2 regions of the Ruegeria sp. CG11 genome follow, and region 2 is predicted to be linked to the other one. Evidence: riboswitches for the same ligand, from Rfam matches in the RefSeq annotation. Region 2 holds a riboswitch; the other holds the start of a gene.

Region 1 (7,539 bases), on a different contig from region 2:
TTTGCTGATCCGTTTGACGCTCTGACGGGTTGTCTTTTCCGCGCCTGTTGCCTATATCGAGCGTCGAGAGGTTGGCGCGGGCGAGCGCCTCGCCAACCTGGTCAGGTCCGGAAGGAAGCAGCCACAACGAGCCCCGCTTGGGTCGATGTCCAACCTCTCACTTCTTCCTCATAGCGAATACAGAACGCCGGAAGCGGCAGTGTCATGCAATCAGTCGCGGCCAAACGGCAGCGTTGCGGCGCGCGAAGGCACCGATATGGCCAACGCCGGGCAGGCCGAATTCACCGGGTGACAACAGATGACGCCGCGCGAGCGACCCATACAAATCAGCCAGCCGCCAGACTGCCGCTGGTGGCACAAGATCGTCATCCTCGAAGGTGAACAGATCCACAGGCGTCTCTGACTGCGCCCAGCGCGCTTCAGGCAGAGTGACCCCGATCTCGGGCAGATAGTTGCGCGGCGCAGTACACCACCGTCGCCACTGCCAATAGACCGATGCAGGCAGATCTGCCCCGAACCCCAGCGCCTTGCCCGGAAGATACCCCAAGGCTTTTACCGCCAAGGGCGCATGGCCGTACCAGAACAGCAAAGCCAGCGCCCGATAGGGCCAGGGGTGATCCGACACCGTCACGGGCCCGGAACAGACGCAGATCATACGGTCGATCTGATCGATGTCAGGTTGTATTGGCCCAAGCATCCCGCCGACGGAATGACCGATGCTCCACTGCTGCGCATCGGGAAACCTGCGCCGCATCTCGGCCCGCGCGGCGGGCATGTCGATCAAAGCCCAGTCGGCCATCTTGACCCGCGATGCCCGCAACGGCCCGCGCAAAGAATGACCAAAATCGCTGTAGTCATAGGTCAGACAGACCATCCCCTGTACCTCAGCCAGCCAGCGGGCAAAATGCTGATAGTAATCCCGCGGCACGCCAGTTGCGCCGTGAATGACCACGACCACTCTAGGAGCCACCGTCGGCAGATACAGGCGTGCGGACAGGGTTCCAGCGCCTGACGGAAACCGGAAATCCTCGGTCGATACAGTCTGTGCAGCGTCCAGCATGGGGCGGCCTCCGGGTTTTTGAACCGATCAGTTCACTTCCTCCAGTCCGCCGTGATTCTCGCCACAAGTCAACAGCGCCCGAACATGACCACACGTCCACTTGGCCGCGCAAATTGCCCGCTTGACTCGGGCCGCCCGCACCAGCTAGCGATGCGGTGATGGTTCTCGTCCCCGGTCCCGGGGCGGGATGAAAAGGGAACACGGTGCGGTTCTGCCCGGTTATGCCGGAACGAACCAAGGCCGCGACTGCCCCCGCAACTGTAAGCGGTGAGCAATGCCGAAACACCACTGGCCGCAAGGCTGGGAAGGTCGGCAAAGCGATGACCCGCAAGTCAGGAGACCTGCCATCGAAGCAAAACCGAAACTCGGGCGGGGTGTCCGGGCAGGTCGTCAGCACGCTGTCACACCTGTTCTACGCCCCCGTCCTGCGCGCGGAGGGCGCACCATGATCTGGAAGACGAAGACACATCAATTCACCGCAACCGTTTGCCAGAAAACCGGCAAAACCTGCCCTGCTCTGGCACAGATGGCCCGCGCAGTCGTGCAGGCGATGGAGGCCGCCGCACCTGCGACCACCCCGGATTTCGAAGTTGAGGGCAGCAGCGAACTGACCCATTGCGCGCAGGGCTGTTTTGCACGGTTTCGCGCGCAGGCGGATCAGATTCGCGTGTTTTGCGGAACCGATGTCGATACCGCGATCGAAACGCTGGACGATTATGCGGATATGATGTTCGGCCTTGAATTCACGACCCGCCCGGCCAAGCTACTGCCGACACCGCCCTGCGCGATGCTCGAAGCCTCGGTGATTGCGCAAAGCCCCGTTGCGCAGCCGGAACGGCACGCGGCGCTATGAACTAGTTGTATGGCCGGGTGCCGGACGCCTGTGCGGCCCACTCCAACTGGCCGTCGGTCTCAACGGCGCAGGGCCGCACGGCGCGCAGGCGTTTCAGCGCTGCCTCGGGGCGTTCGCCGTGTTCGACCATAAGGCGCAGGGCAATCATCCCGGACCGCCCGCAACCGCCCCGGCAATGTACCAACACCCGCCCTCCGCGGGCCAGAACCTGTGCCGCCACCGCGCTGACCTCGGGCCATGCGGCCTGCACCTCAGGCGGCGGCGCACCAAAATCCATGACCGGCAGATGCGCCCAGCCGATTGCCGCGGCGCGCAGATCGTCGCCGAATCCGGCGGCACCCTCCTGCAGCATCTCACCTTCAGTGGTCATGGAAATCACCAGATCGGGCTGCCAGTCTCGAACGACGCCAAGATCTTGCAGGTAATTGCCCGCACGCCCCGGCAGCGGCGAGAGGGCAACCGTACCGTTCCCCACCTGCACGGGATGAATTGCAAACAGTCTCAAGCGATAGCCCTCCTACCTACGCGTCTATGGTACATAAACTGCGACGCAAACGGAAATTCGCCAAGCGGGATGTGGACGCGGGCGGCGGGGGTCTCTACGCTGGATCGGAACCCGAATCCGACAGAGCAGACATGAACGACACGCCCAGCCCCGCCTATCAGGTTCTTGCCCGCAAATACCGCCCGGAAACCTTTGCTGACCTCGTTGGCCAGGACGCCATGGTGCGCACGCTGAAAAATGCGTTCGAGGCCGACCGGATCGCGCAGGCCTTCATCATGACCGGCATTCGCGGCACCGGCAAAACCACTACGGCGCGGATCATCGCCAAAGGCATGAACTGCATCGGTCCAGATGGCGAGGGCAAGCCGACCACCGAACCCTGCGGCCAGTGCGAACATTGCGTGGCCATCATGGAGGGCCGCCACGTCGACGTCATGGAGATGGACGCCGCCAGCCGCACCGGCGTAAACGATATTCGCGAGATCATCGACAGCGTCCGATATCGCGCTGCCTCTGCCCGCTACAAGATCTACATCATCGACGAGGTCCACATGCTCTCGACCAGTGCGTTCAACGCGCTACTCAAGACGCTTGAGGAACCGCCCGAACATGTGAAGTTCATCTTCGCCACAACCGAGATTCGCAAAGTCCCGGTAACGGTGTTGTCCCGCTGTCAGCGGTTCGACCTGCGCCGGATTGAACCTGAGGACATGATCGGCCTGCTCAGCAAGATCGCAGCGGCCGAGAACGCCCAGATCGCGGATGACGCGCTGGCGCTGATCACCCGCGCGGCCGAGGGGTCGGCGCGGGATGCAACTTCTCTGCTGGACCAGGCAATCTCGCACGGGGCCGGGGAAACCAGCGCCGACCAAGTGCGCGCAATGCTGGGCCTGGCCGATCGCGGGCGGGTGCTGGACCTGATGGACATGATCCTGCGCGGCGACGCGGCGGGCGCCCTGACCGAACTGAGCGCACAATATGCCGAGGGCGCCGACCCGCTGGCAGTGCTGCGCGATCTGGCTGAAATCACTCACTGGGTGTCGGTTGTTAAAATCACGCCGGATGCAGCCGAGGACCCGACAGTTTCACCGGATGAACGTGCCCGTGGTGTGCAAATGGCCGAAGCCCTGCCAATGCGGGTGCTGACCCGGATGTGGCAAATGCTGCTGAAAGCGCTGGAAGAGGTCTCAGCCGCACCAAACGCCATGATGGCCGCCGAAATGGCGGTGATCCGCCTGACACATGTGGCCGACCTGCCCAGCCCAGAGGAACTGATCAAACGGCTGCAAGATACACCGCCGCCCCCACCTAACGGCGGCCCCGGCGGCGGCATGGCCATACCGTCCCATGCGCCTGCTCAGCCTGCTCCCGCAACGTATACCCCGACTGCGCGTGGGCCAGCTGGCGCACCCACCGCCGCGCTGGCGCAGGACACTCAGTCAGCCCTTGCGCGCTATCCCAGCTTTGACCATGTCGTCGAACTGATCCGGACGAACCGCGACGTGAAATTACTGGTCGAGGTCGAAAACGGCGTCCGCCTCGTGTCCTACCAACCCGGCCGGATCGAGTTCACACCTACAGACAACGCCCCTACCGATCTGGCCGCCCGGATCGGCTCGGCATTACAGCGGTGGACCGGAAACCGCTGGGCGGTGTCAATCGTTGCCGACGGGGATGCTGCAACCATCGCCGAGGTTCGCGACGCAGCCGATCTGGCATTGAAAGCACAGGCCGAGCAGCACCCTTTGGTTCAGGCCGTCCTGATGCAGTTTCCCAAAGCGCGCATCAAACGGATCGAGACACCGGAAGAACGCGCCGCCAAGGTCGAAACCGAAGCCTTGCCCGAGGTCGAAGACGAATGGGACCCCTTCGAGGAAGACTAACGTAGACCATCCCCGGAATTCTCCCGCGCTGCCGGGCCCAACCGGAGGAAAGGTCTTGCCAAAGACCTTGACGACGGGCGGGAGCACGCTCGCCCCTTGTGCCGCGCCGATGGCATCCGTATTTAGGCGGCAAACCGATACACAGGAGAAATACAATGCTCAAAGGACTCGGCGGTCTGGGTGATATGGCCAAGATGATGAAATCCGCGCAGGATTTGCAGACCAAGATGACCGAAATGCAGGAAGCGCTGAACAACCTGATGGTTGTGGGCGAATCCGGCGCAGGTCTGGTCAAGGCAACCGCCACCGCCAAAGGGGAACTCAAAGGTCTGGACATCGACCCGTCGATCTTTAATGGCGATGACAAGGAAGTGGTCGAGGACCTGATCCTGGCCGCCATCAAGGACGCGCAGACCAAAGCGACCGAACGCTCGCAGGCCGAGATGGCAAAACTGACCGAAAGCATGGGTCTGCCCGCAGACATCAAACTGCCGTTCTGATACACACTCCTGACGGAATACCGGCCGGGCACCCCAGCCCGGCCCTTTTGCAGGAGCATCCGCGGTGAGTTCGAACAGCGATATCGACAACCTGATTGACCTGATGGCCAAGCTGCCGGGCCTCGGCCCCCGCTCGGCCCGCCGCGCGGTACTGCACCTGATCCGCAAACGCGCCCTGCTGCTGACGCCGCTATCGGACGCCATGCAGCAGGTGGCCGTAACCGCCCGCGAATGCCTGAACTGCGGCAACGTCGGCACCACCGATATCTGCGACATCTGCGACAGCGAGGCCCGCGCGACCGGAGAGCTGTGCGTGGTCGAGGACGTCGCCGACCTCTGGGCGATGGAGCGCGCCGGGGTTTTCAAAGGCCGCTATCACGTTCTGGGCGGCACGTTGTCCGCACTGGACGGCGTCGGCCCGGACGAACTGCGCATTCCCCGTCTGAAAGACCGAGTGATGGCCGAGGGGATCACCGAAGTCATCCTTGCCCTGAACGCCACCGTCGATGGCCAGACCACTGCCCATTACATCGCCGATCAACTGGAGGGGCAAGTCCGCCTGACCTCACTTGCGCAGGGCGTGCCGATCGGCGGTGAGCTGGATTATCTGGATGACGGGACGATTACGGCGGCGTTGCAGGCGCGTAAGGAGTTGTAAGCCTTTACTAATTTATTTTTTTTCAATTAGCCCCGCCCTGATTTAATACCACCAAGAACTAAGGCACTATCTTTGTACAAACTAGCATTCCACGTCTTTCGTATGTACTGGCTGCCAGTATTGTTTGCGTCAGTAATCTTGTTTTTGTTGGATATTTGGGGGCAAGGAAGTGTCGGTCGATCTCTTGTGCCAACACTAATGGTATATGGCTACTTAGCGTTCGCATTTCATTACACACTGCTCACCGGAGCCACTACTTCGGTGTTTAAAACATCGAGCCAAACTCCTTCTCCGAATTGGAGCTTCTGGGTCGCATTTACTCTTCCGATTTTTATCTTGCTTTTGGCGATGGGAATCGCCTTTTTCATCGTCAAAGCCAAACTGCCAGCTGAGGCGCTTCCTGGAGACGCGGCACTGGGGTTTGCCATGCTCGTTTCACTTCCGTTGTTTGGCCTGTTACTCGCCGCAATCGGAACAATGATACCAGCTGCAGCGATCCAGGCTTCCACGGGTGTTCGCCCTGCATTGAAGCGAGCGCGGCGAAGCTTCTGGTTTATTCTTTGGAGGCTAATTACTGGCCCCACGGTTTTTACTTTGGTTTTTGTGGGCGTTGCCTTTACGATGACTCAAAATGGCCTTGACTCAACTGTTCCAGAAACATTCACAGGGATCACATTTTCAAATGCCACTTACCATACGGTGGCTGGGTTTCTAGGAATCTTCAACACTGCCCTTACTGCCTCCATCTTTTCAATGGCGTATACGTGGGTAGAAGAAGGTAAAAAACTGCAGCTATCAGCTAGAACCTAAGTTAAAATCTGCGAAATTGTTTTTTGCCAACTCTGGAAGCTAGGTGAAAGCCAACCGGAATTACAGATTACTATTTTCAGGAAATGACCATGACCCGCCTCCTCGCCCTCACCTTCGCCGCCTTCACCGCAACCGCTGCCCTGTCTCAGGAACTCATCGACAAGGGCTTTGTCGAGGGCTGGAACATCATGATGGACCCGGCGCTCGGCAACGGGTGCCTGATCCAGACGGTGTATCAGGACCTCTCGGTGGTGCGCATCGGTTATGACGCGCTGGACAATCGCGGGTATTTCGCCGTCTACAACAAGGCGTGGGGCGACATTAAACAAGGCGAAAGCTATCCGATCCGCTTCGAGTTGGACGGCAAAAGCTTTGACGCCACCGCCATCGGCTTCAATCAAGGCCGCGTTCCGGGGGCGACAGTCTTCTTCACCGACCGGAACTTCGTCAACGCCATTGCTCAGAACAAGACGATGACCGTTTACAACACGGCGGGCGAAGTGGTGATGGCCATTGATCTCAATGGCACCGCCAAGGCGTTGGAATACGCCCGCGAATGCCAGAACCGAGAGCTTTAACGAATCGGATCGAACAGCGCATCCTTGGCCGTACAGTCGCGGATCACGTCGCGGCCACAGGGCACCGGTTCAAGATCGCGGGACAAACAGAGGCGGACCTCTTCGATATAGCCTTGTTTGCAGGTGATGGTGATCATGTCCCGCTCCAGCGCCGGATTGGCTTTCAAAAAGGCCTCTTCCACCACCGAAGCGGGCAGTTTGACCGTCGAGTCCAACTTGCGGAACACAGGCGGCCGCCGAACGCCCTCAAAAGCCCGCCGTGACAGTGCAAAATAGTCAGGCGCGCTGAGGCCGGAACAGGTGCCGTGTTTCTTCCACTGGTGCCATGCGAGGCCCGGTGAGCCCTGAATATCAGCCATGTCGCGGGTCATGGCGCGCGACGGTGGTGCCTCGGGGGTGCGGCAATAGGCAGGCCAGCCCTGATGGTATTGCGGCCAAAGCCCGTGCAGAACCCAACCGTGGTCATGCCGCGCATCGCATTGGTCCGACCCGCGTGCATCGCCTTCACGGGCGCACCAGTTCGGTGACCAGCTGAGCGACAGGACGTAATAGTCGAACTCCCCCGCCTTTTCGCCATCGGCCAGTGCCGCCATCGCGCTGAACACCCACAAAACCAGCCCTAAAATGCCCTGGCGCATTCGCCTCTTCCCTTCTTGCCTTGGCGCGACTATATACGGGCCAAGTTCCCCGAC
Region 2 (7,539 bases):
TCGACGGCGTCCTCTTCCGACACGCGGCATCCTGTTTCACATCCGTCGGCGCGCAGGATCAGACCCGCGGCATCGGTCTCAAGCCGGATATCTGCCGAGTCACCAGCCAGCAAACGTTCGGGACCAGTATCTATGGCAAAGCCGAATTTGGCTGGCAGGGCGGGCAGGTCACCCAGCCGATTGATAAGCTCTTGTGCCAATCGCGCGGTCAGATCGCCTGTTTCGTACAGGGGCGAAACAAGGGTATTGCGCCGCACTTCGATGCCGGGTTCGGCATCCAACAGGTCCAGTGCCGCGAGTTCCGCCAGCAGGGGTTGATGGTCGGCCTCGTTCACCCCCCGCAATTGCAGGTTGGCGCGGTTGGTCAGGTCGATTGTACCGTTGCCGAACCGTTCAGCTAGCTCACACAGACCGAGCGCTTGCTCTGCGCTCAGCCGGGCCAGCCGTGGCCGTACTCGTACAACCAATCCGTCTCCGGACATCATCGGGCGATGTGCGCCGGGGCACCATCCCTGGACAACGGGGGCGCTCATCACAGACCCTCCAGATCGGCGCGGATCGAATTGCGGCGCGTATTCCAAAGCCCGGCTTCCAACAGCGCGCGGAACCGGTCCTGCATGGCCTGATGCGCCTGCGGGTTGGCCTCTTGCAGGAAGGCATCGACCTCTTCGTTGCCCAGCGTGGCATCGTGGTAGAGGTCGAACAGATGCGGTGCGACAGTGCCGGACAGATGCGCGAACGAGGCCATGTGATCCAGCGTGGCCGCGATCTCGGCCGCGCCACGGAATCCGTGACGTTGCATACCCGCGATCCAGCCGGGATTGGCAGCACGGGCGTGGACGACGCGGCTGATCTCTTCGGGCAAGGTGCGGGCGCGCGGGTTCTCCGGGTTGGTATTGTCCAGATGATACAGCTGCGCGCTGCCGCCTGTAATCTTCTTTGCGGCGGCGAACCCGGCCTCATGCGTGGCATAGTCATTGGCCAGCAGCAGGTCGGTCTCGGTCAGGTCCTGCAGGTGCACGAAACTGTCGGCACTGGCGACACGCTGGGTGATGCCGTCTTTGTCCTGAGCGATGTGCTCGCCTTCCAACGCGAAAGAGCTGGCCTCAAGCCACGCCTCACCGGCCTGCGTGCGCGCCTCGTCCGTATAGGTCTCGGACAGATGGGTCATGTTCAGGCCATAGCTGCTGGGGGCCGGCCCATAGACGCGGGCGGCGGGGACCTGACCGGCATAGGGGTTCCAGTCCGGGGCCTCATCGCGCTGGGACAGCGCCCGTACGGCCTGACCAAACAGCGCCGAAAGCGTCGGGAATACGTCGCGGAACAGGCCCGAGACGCGCAGTGTCACGTCCAGACGTGGGCGGCTGAGGTCGGTAATGGGCAGCACTTCGATGCCCGAGACCCGCTCGGACCCTTTGTCCCAAACCGGTTTTACGCCCAACAGGTGCAGCGCCATGGCAAATTCTTCGCCAGCGGTCCGCATGGTGGCCGAGCCCCACAGATCGACGATCAGGCCTTTGGGGTAATCGCCTTCTTCCTGCAGGTGGCGGCGCACCAGTTCCTCGGCTAGCTTGACGCCTTGGGTATAGGCCGCACGCGTTGGCACGGAACGCGGGTCGGTGGTGTAGAGATTTCGCCCGGTCGGCAGCACATCCGAGCGCCCACGATAGGGCGAGCCGGACGGCCCGGCCTCGATCCGTTTACCGGCCAGCGCGTCGATCAGGGCGTTGCGTTCGGCATGGGCCGAGGGCGCGGGGTCAAAATTGCCCGTTACCTCGGGCACGCGACCATAGACATGCAATCCGTCGCCGAATTGGCTTTCCTTGATGTCACAGACAAAACGGTCGATGCGGGTGATCGCCTCGGCGGTGCAGGTGGCCTGATCTAGGCCAAGGTCGCTTTCCAGCCCGATAGCTTGCGCCTCGTCGCGGATGTCTTCCTGCAGCCGGTCGCGGCGTTTGGGGTCCAGCCCATCGGCGTTCGAGAACTCATCCAGCAGCGATTCCAACCGCACCATCCGATCCGGCGTACCGCTTTCCTTCAGCGCGGGCGGGATATGGCCCAGCGTGACGGCTCCGATCCGGCGCTTTGCCTGCGCGGCCTCGCCGGGGTCGTTGACGATGAAGGGGTAGATCACCGGCAGATCGCGGATCAACGCCTCAGGCCAGCAGTCAGCGGACAGGGCGACCGATTTGCCCGGCAGCCATTCCAGAGTTCCGTGTGCGCCGGTATGGATCAGCGCATCCGCGCCCAGCCCTTTGCGGAGCCACAGATAGAAGGCGACATAGCTGTGACGCGGGGTGCGCGACAGGTCGTGATAGTCGTCATCGCGCAGCTCGGGCGTTCCGCGCTCGGGCTGCAAGGCGATCAGGGCCTTGCCACGGCGCAGCGCGGTGAAGTGGAATGCACCATCCGAAAAGTTTGGGTCGTCCTCGGCGTTGCCCCAGACCGTGTGCAGGTCCGCGCGCAGTTGCTCCGGCAAATCCGCCAACGCGGTCTGATAATCCTGCAGCGACCACGAAAGGCGCGCGTTCAGCAGGGATTCAGCAATCGGTTCTGCCGGCGTAGTGTCATAGCCTTCGCCTTGCAGGTCCGACAGCATCGCCTCGGCCGAGGCCAAAGCGTCCAGGCCCACCGCATGGGCCATCTGCCAGTCCTTGCCGGGGTAGGTGGACAGAACCAGTGCGGGAACCTGATCCGCCTTGGGTTTGTCGTTCAGGCTCAGCCAGCCGGTGACGCGGTCGATGATGGCTTCGATCCGTTCGGGTTCGGCTCGATGGGCAAAGCGGGAATATTCCAGATGCGGGTCGCGCTTGCCGGGTTCTTTGAAGGATGCGATGCCTGCCGAAATGCGCCCGTCCACCTCGGGCAACACCACATGCATGGCGAGGTCGGCGGGCGAGAGACCACGTTCCGCCTCGGCCCACGCTTTGCGGCGCGAGGTGGCGAGGGCGACCTGGAACACCGGTACATTGGCCGCGTCCAGTGGCGAGGTGCCCGACGCCCCTTTGCCCGAGAAAGAAGTGGCGTTGATGATCGCCGAGGGCTCCAACGCGACGATGTTCTCGCGCAGCCACTCGGCGGCTGCGGGCGTTTTGAGAGAGGGGGCGAACATGCCGACAGCCTCGAACCCGCGGTCTCGCAAGCTGCGGATCAGGGCCGCGACTGGGGCGGTATCCGCCGAGGTCAGATAGGCGCGATAGAAGGTCACGAGGATACGTTTCGCGTCGCCTGAGAAGGCGGCCTCCGCTGGGATCACGCCACGATCCGGGCACCATGCACCACACTCGGGCAGGGTTTTGGCCCCCATCACCGGGCCAGCATAAAGACCCGCTGCCAGCGCCATTTGCGCCAGCGCGGCTTGTGCGGCAACCTCTCCGCCGGTGTCGCACAGATGCGCCAGCCGCCGCAGGGTCGAGACGGGCAGGGTGGAATAGTCATCCAGCCGCGTGTCCTCGCGTCCATCCGCGGGCAGAACGGCCAGCGCAATGCCCTTGGCCTGCGCCAGCGACAGAACTTGCTGCAACCCATAGGACCAGTAAGGCACACCACCGATCAGGCGGATCAGGATGCCTTTGGCGCCCTCCAGCGTCTGCTCGACATAGGTGTCGACGGACAGAGGATGTTTCAGCGCCGTCAGATTGGCCAGCCGCATCGTCGGCATCCGCCCCTCGGGGCCGCCACCGCGATGCCAGCCCGCCGCGAAAGCGCCAAGGTCGCTGTCGGAAAAGGACAGCACCACCAGATCCGCCGGGCTCTGGCCCAGATCGGTCGGGGTTTCGGTTTCTTCTAACCCGTGGCTTTCGCGGAAGACGACGTGCATGGCTTACTCGGCAGCCTCGGTCACACCCACGAGGATATCGCGGATTGCGGCTTCTTTGATGTCGTCATGCTCGGCGATGACCACCAGACGCGAGCGGCGCTCTTCACCGGGCTCCCACGGACGGTCATATTGGTGACGGACACGGGCGCCAACAGCCTGCACGAGCAGACGCATCGGTTTGCCTTCGACGGCGGCATAGCCTTTGACGCGCAGGATGTTCAGCTCATTGGCCAGACGTTCGATCTTGGCGACTAGATCGGCGGGATCGGTCTGTTCCGGCAGCTCGACGATGATGCTTTCGAAATCGTCATGCTCGTGATCGTGGTGGCCGTCGTGATGCGAGGGGCGCGCATCCATGTCATCCTCGGCTGCGGCTTCCAGACCCAGAACGACCCGCACGTCCACGGCGCCTTCAGCAACCTCGACCATGGGCAGGGGGCGTGGGGCCTCGGCGGCGATGATTTCCTTGGCTTTGGCCACACCTTCGGGACCAGCCAGATCGGGCTTGGTCAGCAGGATGATGTCGGCGCAGGAGATCTGGTCTTCGAACACCTCGGACAGGGGTGTTTCGTGGTCGATCGAGTCATCGGCCAGGCGCTGGGCGTCAACGGCCTCGACATTGGGGGCAAAACGACCTGCGGCGACGGCCTCGGCATCGGCCAGAGCGATCACGCCATCCACGGTGATCTTTGACCGGATATCCGGCCAGTCGAACGCTTTCAGCAGCGGCTTGGGCAGGGCGAGGCCGGAGGTTTCGATCAGGATGTGATCCGGGCGCGGCTCCAGCGCCATCAGTGCCTCGATGGTCGGAATGAAATCATCTGCCACGGTGCAGCATATGCAGCCGTTTGCCAGCTCCATGATGTTTTCTGCCGGGCAATCCGGGATGGCGCAGGATTTCAGGATGTCGCCGTCTACGCCCACATCGCCAAATTCGTTGACGACCACGGCCAGACGCTTGCCCTGCGGGTTCTGCATCAGGTGCTTGACCAGAGTGGTCTTGCCCGAACCCAGAAAGCCGGTGATCACAGTAACGGGGAGTTTCTCGAGGTTGCTCATTTCAGGGCTCCAATCGGGGGAATACGGGCCGCACAGTTTTTGCGGAAATGTTCGGGGCGCTCGCGCCATTTGACCAAGCCGTCCTCAGTCGCGAGGTACTTGGTGGCACCTTCGACAATGGTTTCGACATGGTCGTTTTCGTTGAGGTGTTCGTAGACAAAGGTCCAACGACCCGGACCACCGCGCAGCACGATGGAACAGCCTTCGTCACAGTTCGACAGGCATTCCACGGCTTTCAGCGTGATGCCCTCGGGCAGATCCGCCTGTTCCAATGCTTTGTGAAGCAAGGTTCCGGGCCGTTGCGCGTCGTCCTCGACGGGCAGGCCGCGGCGGCACGTGGTACAGACCAGCAGCTCGACTGGTGCGGTCACGGTCATGTCTCTCATCCCCCCAAATCCTCATTGCGGGGGACGGGGTTTCATGCGGGCCACGTGTTGCGACATGGACCCGACACCGGAACACCCCGCCCGGTTTCATCTTCGGGTGCTGGCAGGTCTCCCGGCTTGCGGATGTCAGAGGCGGGCCTCTGTCGGATGTCCCGCCTTCCCGGCCTTTTGGGCCAGTGGCTTTGGGCACCCTCTCCGGTCACGGTCGCGGGGGCGGCTGCGTTTGACGGATAACCGCTGACGCATTCCCTTTTCATCCATCCGGGGATGGACACCAACGCAAGCGACATGCGGCACGGGCAGGGGGGTTGTCAAGCGTGAGACATGGAAGGAAACGCCCAAGGACGGAAAAGCGACCAGCCTATGTCAATCAGCGGCATCGGTTGCCAGCCGATCCCGCAACCAGGCGCAAAACAATCCCGCTGCCGCCGTTGGCTGCGCAGCCCTCTGGGCGCTGACCAGGTAATGGGATTGGGCAAAGGGAATCGCCGGACCTGCAATCGCAATCGGCGCGCCCTGCCGGATTGCGTTTACTGCGAACCGCTCCAGGATCGTTGCATATCCCGCACCGGCCATCACGAGTTGCAGCGCCGCCACTGTCGTATCCACCGAATGTCGAGGTGGCTGGTCGGGGGGCGCAGTGCCGTTGGCCTGAAAATACCGCGCCCAGTTGTCCTCGTACCCGAGGATGTGAATCAGCGGACCGTTGTTCAGTATTGGCGAGCCGTCCCCGGCGCGGCAGACTGGAACCAGCCTTTCATCGGTAAGTTTTTCGGACCGCACCCCCGGCCAGTCGCCATAACCCAACCGGATTTCCACATCCACATCGCCGGGCGTCCCACTGTCGTTCCAGATGTGCGAGACCAGACGGACAGGGATATCCGGATGCCGGGCAGAGAAGTCTGGCAGTTCAGCGGCCACCCAGTAGGTCGCCGTCGAAATCGCAGCCCGGATCGTCAGGGTCTGACGTGAGGCCGGGCCAAACAGGCTGTTGGTAGACAGCGCGATATCTGACAACGCTCGCCGCACCGTCAGCGAATAGGACTGCCCCAGCTCGGTCAACTCCAGTCGCCGTGCATTTCGGGTGAACAGCTTTTGCCCCAGCTCGGCCTCGAGGGACCGAATATGCAGCGAAACCGCTGTCTGCGTCAGGCCAAGCTCTTGCGCGGTTGTGGTGAAATTCAGATGGCGCGCGGCGGATTCAAAACTGCGTAGCCATGCGGGGTTTGGAAGGCGATCCATCTATCACCAAAAAATTTTGCCCATAACTAGCTTTATTATTCATTTTTGTTTCCGGCAGGCAACAGGTTTACTCGGCGCAAACAGCGACCTTCGGGAGGGTAATATGAAAGTCGGATTTATCGGATTGGGAAATGTCGGTGGGAAGCTGTCCGGCTCGCTGCTGCGCAACGGAATTGATCTGACTGTTCATGACCTCAACCCCGATCTGGTGGCAGAATTTGTGGCCCAAGGCGCCAAAGCAGCCGAAAACCCGGCGCAGATGATGCGGGATTGCGATGCGGTCATCACTTGTCTGCCGTCCCCCGCCGCCTCGAATGCCGTGATGCAGCAGATGCTGCCTGAGGTCGGCCCGGGCAAAATCTGGATGGAGATGTCGACCACCGACGAGGCCGAGGTCAAACGTCTGGGTGCGATGGTGATCGAACGCGGCGGCGCCGCCGTCGATTGCCCCGTGTCCGGTGGGTGCCACCGGGCGGCGACCGGCAATATTTCGATCTTTGCCGGCTGCGACCGTGCAACCTTCGAGCGGATTTTGCCGTTTCTGACCACGATGGGCCGCCGTGTGCTGCATACCGGGGAACTGGGCACAGCCTCGGTTCTGAAGGTGCTGACCAACTATCTGGCCACCGCCAACCTGATCACCTGCGCTGAGGCGTTGGTGACTGCCAAAGCCGCCGGCATGGACCTCAACACCACCTATGAGGCGATCAAGATTTCATCCGGCACGTCCTTCGTGCATGAAACCGAGAGTCAGGTCATCCTGAACGGATCGCGCGATATCTCTTTCACGATGGATCTTGTGAAAAAGGATATTGGTCTGTTTCAGGACGTCGCCGACCGTGCCGGAGTGCCGCTGGAAATCAACCCGGTGATGATCAAGATATTTAACGACGGCATCGCTCGTTTCGGCGAGCGTGAGCTGTCCCCGAACATTATCAAGCGGTTGGAAGAGGCCACTGGCCTGGACATCACCGCCCCCGGCTTCCCGCCCGAGATGCTGGACGACGAACCTGAAGAGCCGGGCTACGA

What was found. Region 2 has a riboswitch for cobalamin ahead of ACR0KW_RS06100 (DUF1636 family protein). Riboswitches for the same ligand answer to the same signal wherever they lie in the genome.
Region 1: another riboswitch for cobalamin. It lies ahead of ACR0KW_RS18480 (hypothetical protein); the one in region 2 lies ahead of ACR0KW_RS06100 (DUF1636 family protein).

Annotation. Positions count from the first base shown of each region.
Region 1 covers NZ_JBQFRE010000011.1:98,593-106,131, forward strand. Annotated here, with positions in the region: gene ACR0KW_RS18460 (bifunctional 2',3'-cyclic-nucleotide 2'-phosphodiesterase/3'-nucleotidase) at 1-25, shown strand, start outside; RNA gene ffs (signal recognition particle sRNA small type) at 65-163, shown strand; gene ACR0KW_RS18470 (alpha/beta hydrolase family protein) at 203-1,060, opposite strand; cobalamin riboswitch at 1,203-1,423, shown strand; gene ACR0KW_RS18475 (hypothetical protein) at 1,381-1,509, shown strand; gene ACR0KW_RS18480 (hypothetical protein) at 1,506-1,913, shown strand; gene ACR0KW_RS18485 (protein-tyrosine phosphatase family protein) at 1,915-2,418, opposite strand; gene ACR0KW_RS18490 (DNA polymerase III subunit gamma/tau) at 2,550-4,301, shown strand; gene ACR0KW_RS18495 (YbaB/EbfC family nucleoid-associated protein) at 4,457-4,801, shown strand; gene recR (recombination mediator RecR) at 4,866-5,459, shown strand; gene ACR0KW_RS18505 (hypothetical protein) at 5,721-6,269, shown strand; gene ACR0KW_RS18510 (hypothetical protein) at 6,359-6,847, shown strand; gene ACR0KW_RS18515 (ribonuclease T2 family protein) at 6,844-7,485, opposite strand.
Region 2 covers NZ_JBQFRE010000002.1:4,892-12,430, reverse strand. Annotated here, with positions in the region: gene cobG (precorrin-3B synthase) at 1-533, opposite strand, end outside; gene cobN (cobaltochelatase subunit CobN) at 533-3,823, opposite strand; gene cobW (cobalamin biosynthesis protein CobW) at 3,827-4,882, opposite strand; gene ACR0KW_RS06100 (DUF1636 family protein) at 4,879-5,259, opposite strand; cobalamin riboswitch at 5,354-5,562, opposite strand; gene ACR0KW_RS06095 (LysR substrate-binding domain-containing protein) at 5,635-6,510, opposite strand; gene ACR0KW_RS06090 (NAD(P)-dependent oxidoreductase) at 6,614-7,539, shown strand, end outside.